DNA from 2 places in the Micromonospora sp. NPDC048894 genome. Region 1 is predicted to be linked to the other one. Evidence: riboswitches for the same ligand, from Rfam matches in the RefSeq annotation. Region 1 holds a riboswitch; the other holds the start of a gene.

What was found. Region 1 has a riboswitch for S-adenosylmethionine ahead of thrC (threonine synthase). Riboswitches for the same ligand answer to the same signal wherever they lie in the genome.
Region 2: another riboswitch for S-adenosylmethionine. It lies ahead of AB0C22_RS05395 (ABC transporter substrate-binding protein); the one in region 1 lies ahead of thrC (threonine synthase).

The regions. Positions count from the first base shown of each region.
Region 1 covers NZ_JBEZFY010000009.1:3,755-6,143, forward strand. Annotated here, with positions in the region: gene thrC (threonine synthase) at 1-937, opposite strand, end outside; SAM riboswitch class I at 947-1,082, opposite strand; gene AB0C22_RS20170 (hypothetical protein) at 1,374-2,102, shown strand; gene AB0C22_RS20175 (DoxX family protein) at 2,158-2,389, opposite strand, start outside.
Region 2 covers NZ_JBEZFY010000002.1:343,576-345,964, forward strand. Annotated here, with positions in the region: gene AB0C22_RS05390 (helix-turn-helix domain-containing protein) at 86-502, shown strand; SAM riboswitch class IV at 570-681, shown strand; gene AB0C22_RS05395 (ABC transporter substrate-binding protein) at 947-1,864, shown strand; gene AB0C22_RS05400 (amino acid ABC transporter permease) at 1,907-2,389, shown strand, end outside.

The DNA of each region.
Region 1 (2,389 bases):
CGGTCGGCCGGACCGGGGTGATGGTGTCGGTGTCCGCGTGCAGGGCGGCGGCGATCGGGTTGCAGCCGGCCGACTGGGCGCCGAACACCTTCCAACCCCCGGCGGGCGCCTCGACCAGCCCGATCTCGACCAGCTCGGAGAACGCCTTGTCGATCTTGGTGAGCAGCTCGCCCGAGGCCATCGGGACGACCACCTGGGCCGGGATACGCCAGCCGAGCTGCTCGGCCACCTCGTACCCGAGGGTCTTGGAGCCCTCGGCGTAGTAGGGCCGGACGTTGACGTTGACGAACGCGGTGTCCTCGAACTCGTCGGTCTCCACCAGCTCCCCGCAGAGCCGGTTCACGTCGTCGTACGAGCCGTCGATGGCGACCAGGTCGCCGCCGTAGACGGCGGTGGTGATCACCTTGCCCTGCTCCAGGTCACCCGGGATGAAGACCACCGAGGGCGCTCCGGCGCGGGCCGCGTGGGCGGCCACCGAGTTGGCCAGGTTGCCGGTCGAGGCGCAGGCGAACCGGGTGAAGCCGAGCGCCTTCGCGGCGGTCAGCGCCACCGAGACGACCCGGTCCTTGAACGAGTGGGTCGGGTTGGCGCTGTCGTCCTTGACCCACAGCGGCGCGCTGATGCCCAGTTCGGCGGCGAGGTTCGAGGCCGCCACCAGCGGGGTGAGCCCCGGGTCGAGGGTGACCCGGGTGGCCGGGTCCTGGCCGGCGGGCAGGAGGGCGGCGTACCGCCAGATGTTCTGCGGGCCGGCCTCGATCTGCTCCCGGGTGACGGCGGCCAGTGCGGCGGCGTCGTAGTCGACCTCCAGCGGGCCGAAACACTCGTAACAGGCGTGCTGCGCGGCGAGCGGGTAGCGGGCGGAGCAGGCGCGGCAGACCAGGGCGCGGGCCGGGCTGGCGGTGGTGTCGATACCGGGGGCGGCGAGCGTCGACGTCATGGCGGATTCCTCTCATCTTTCCCCGCATCGCACCCTGCGGCGGGGACGGAATTGGCACCTGCCCCGCGGGACGCTCAGCGATGAGCGCGCGGGGTGGTTGCCGGGGCGTCGTCGGGCCGTATCCCTCAGCCCCTCTGGATGAGGTATGCAGTTGTGCCGTCGAGTCTAGGCAGCTTCGCCGCCATCGCCCAGTCGGCTTCCCACGGTGTGAACCACCTGCCGGCGGGGCGTGCGCCGGCCGCACCGGAAGCCATTGATGTTTCGGGCAAGTTTCCAGCTCAGTACGCCCTTGTGCGGATCCGCGCACCGGCCCTCCGGTCGGCCCCTGACCGCGCTCCGACAGGCCGGTGGGGGGCCGGCCGACGAGCCGATGACCGACATTGCCATCGATCAGTACGGTGCGGGAGACCTGACGTCGAGAGAGGACCCCCCGCCCATGCGACGGATTCCGTCGAGCCTTGCGACCCTCACCATGGTCTGCCTACTGACCGCCGCCTGCGGGGGTGAGCAGGGCGGGACGGACGAGGCAGCGTCCACCGTCGGCCCGTCCACCGGGCCCTCCACCGCCTCGGTGCTGAGTCAGGTCTCCCCCGAGGCGACTCCCACCAGCGAGGCTCCGTCGCCGGAGGTGAAGAAGGCCGCCCCCACCACCCCGCCGGCCGCCGCCCCGACCACCACCGCCGCCGCGCCGGTCAAGGCACCGTTGACCTGTGCCCATCTGGCGGAGGCCCGGCTCGGCAGCAGCAAGACGCCCTACAACGGCTACCCGGACTACCTGCCGCTGGCCGGGGGGCAGTGGTCGGGCGAGGACGGGGCCACCGTGACGCTCCAGAAGCCCTGCGGCATCGGTGACCTCGACGGCGACGGCGCGGAGGACGCGGTGGGCGCGGTGGCGATCAAGACCGGAGGCAGCGGCACCTTCTACACGCTCGCGGCGTGGCGCAACAGCGGTGGCCTGCCGGTGTTCCGCGCGCTGACCGACCTCGGCGACCGGACCCCGGTCGTCTCGATCAGCGTGGCCGGGCGCAAGGCCACCGTGGTCTGGCTGACCCGCAGCCCCAGCCGGGGCATGGCCGAGCTGGACATCAAGCGGACGTCGGTCTACAAGCTCTCCGGCAGCACCCTCGCCGAGGTGAGTCACACCGACGCGCCGTACAACCCCTGACCGCACGCGTCGCCGGAGCCGCCTCGTTGCGGCTCCGGCGACGCCGGTCAGTGCGTCAGGCAGGCACCGAGCTTCGCTCCGCCACCGGTGCCGACGGGGCGTCGGCGCTGCGGCGGGCGAGCAGCGTGTCCAGCGCCCAGGAGCCCGGGCCGAGCACCGCGATCAGCAGGAACGACCAGCAGAAGAGCGCCGACAGCTCGCCTCCGTTGCGCAGCGGCAGCAGCCCTTCCGGCTGGTGCACCACGAAATAGGCGTATGCCATCGAGCCGGACGCGAGGAGCGCGGCG
Region 2 (2,389 bases), on a different contig from region 1:
TGGCAAACACCCAGCTGCTTGGCGATACTTCCCATCGGAGAGTAGGCACCTTGAAGTTTGTGACGCACTGATGGAGAGTAAAGGGATGCGACCCGACCCGTTCCAGCGCGACTGCGGCAGCCGGCAGGTCATCGACCGGATCGGCGACCGGTGGAGCGTGCTGGTCGTGCTGACCCTCGCCGACGGCGACCGGCGCTACGGCGAGCTGGCCGAGCACATCGACGGGATCAGCCAGAAGATGCTCACCCAGACCCTGCGCGGGCTGGAGCGCGACGGCCTGGTCACCCGGACGGTGCACGCCAGCGTCCCGCCCCGGGTCGACTACGCCCTCACCGACCTGGGCCGCAGCCTGCTCGACCTGGTCTCCGGACTGGAGACCTGGGCCACCACCCACCTCGCCGAGGTGCAGGCGGCCCGGGTCCGCTACGACGCCGACCTGCCCCACCGCGCGCCCACCGGCACCGCGCGACCCACCCGTCTCACCCGTCCCGCCCGGCGGTAAGGAGCGGACGTGAGGGCCGTCATAACGGGTGGACGATCGCCCGGTCCCGGCTGCTAGCCTTCGGGCAGGTCATGAGCGCCAGCGTCAAGCCCCGGCTCGCTGGCCGGCAACCCTCCGCCACGGTGGGGTGCTCCGGGTGAGGACCAGGCACCGGTAGACCGCCGGTGCAAGCGTGGCCTGGTTTCCCCAGGTCAACTCCGACCCCGGGAGAACCCGTGTCCGCCCCCGCACCCGCCCCGCCCACCGACGGCGTCGCCCCCGTGTCCCGGACCAGCGGCGTCCGGCTGGTCAGACGGCGACACGTCGACCTGATGCGGGTCCACAGCGACTCCTGTCGCCCCCGGTAGTCGACCCCCTCTTCCCGTACCACCTCAGCGGCGTGCCCGGCGGGCACCCCGTCGGCGACGCGCGCCCGCCGTCGCCCGATCAACTCTGGAGACACCCGTGCGATTCCTTCCTGCCCTGCCCACGACCCGGCGGCCCCGGCCCACCCTCACCAGGGCCGCCGCGCTCGGCGTCGCCGCCCTGCTCGCCGCCACCGCGCTGACCGCCTGCGGCGGCGAGTCCGCCGACCCCGCCGACAACCCGTACGGCCTGCTCCAGCCGGGGGTGCTGCGCGCCGGCACGCTGACCGACGCCCCACCGAACGTCTACCTCAAGGACGGCACCTTCACCGGCTTCGACAACGACCTGCTCGTCGCGGCCGCCGGCAAGGTGGGGCTGAAGGTCGAGTTCGTCGGCACCGACTTCTCGGCGCTGCTCTCCCAGGTCAACAACCGCAAGTTCGACATCGGCAGCTCCTCGATCACCATCACCGAGGCCCGGAAGAAGACCGTCGACTTCGGCAACGGCTACGACTTCGGCTACTTCGGCCTCGACGTGCCCGCCGGCTCCCCGCTGACCGGCTTCGACCAGCTCGCCGGCAAGCGGGTGGTGGTCGTGCAGGGCACCGTGCAGGACGACTACGCCACCTCGCGCAAGCTCGACCCGGTGCGGGTGCCCGACTACAACGGGGCGATCAACCAGCTCAAGGCCGGCACCGCCGACGCCTGGATCGCCCCCGCCGAGATCGGCGAGAAGTCGGCCGCCGACAGCAACGGCAAGATCACGGTGGCGGCCACGGAGTTGAGCCCGACCCCCACCGCGTACGCCTTCGCCAAGGGCAACGACGCGCTGCGCAAGGCGCTGGACAAGGGCCTCGACGAGGTCATCGCCGACGGCACCTGGACCCGGCTCCAGCAGCAGTACTACCCGGGCCGGCCGATCCCCGCCGGCTTCACCCCCGGCAGCGGCGACGTCGCCGCCCCCGGCGCGGCGACGCCGTCGGCGTCGGCGTCGGCGTCGGCGTCGGCCAACTCCTGACGGTACGACCAGACCAGCGAGCGGGGCGGTAGGAGAAACACGATGGATCCGTTGAGCACCCTGTGGGAGACCTTCTTCGACTGGGACTCCATGCGCGAGGCGCTGCCCGAGATGTTGACCGTCGGGCTGCCCAACACGCTGATCCTGGCGGTCTCCGCCGCCCTGCTCGGCTCGGTGCTGGGCATGGCGCTGGCCGTGGCGGGCATCTCCCGGACCCGATGGTTGCGCTGGCCGGCCCGGGTCTACACCGACGTGTTCCGGGGGCTGCCGGCCGCCGCCACCATCCTGCTGATCGGTGTCGGCCTGGCCCCGCTCGGCATGCAGGTGTGGGGTCCCAACCCCTACCCGCTGGGCATCCTGGCGCTGTCGCTGATCGCCGCCGCGTACATCGGGGAGATCTTCCGCTCCGGCATCCAGAGCGTGGAGGCGGCGCAGCTGGAGGGGGCCCGCGCGCTGGGCTTCTCCTGGGGTGAGGCGATGCGCCTGGTCATCGTCCCGCAGGGGGTACGCCGGGTGCTGCCGGCC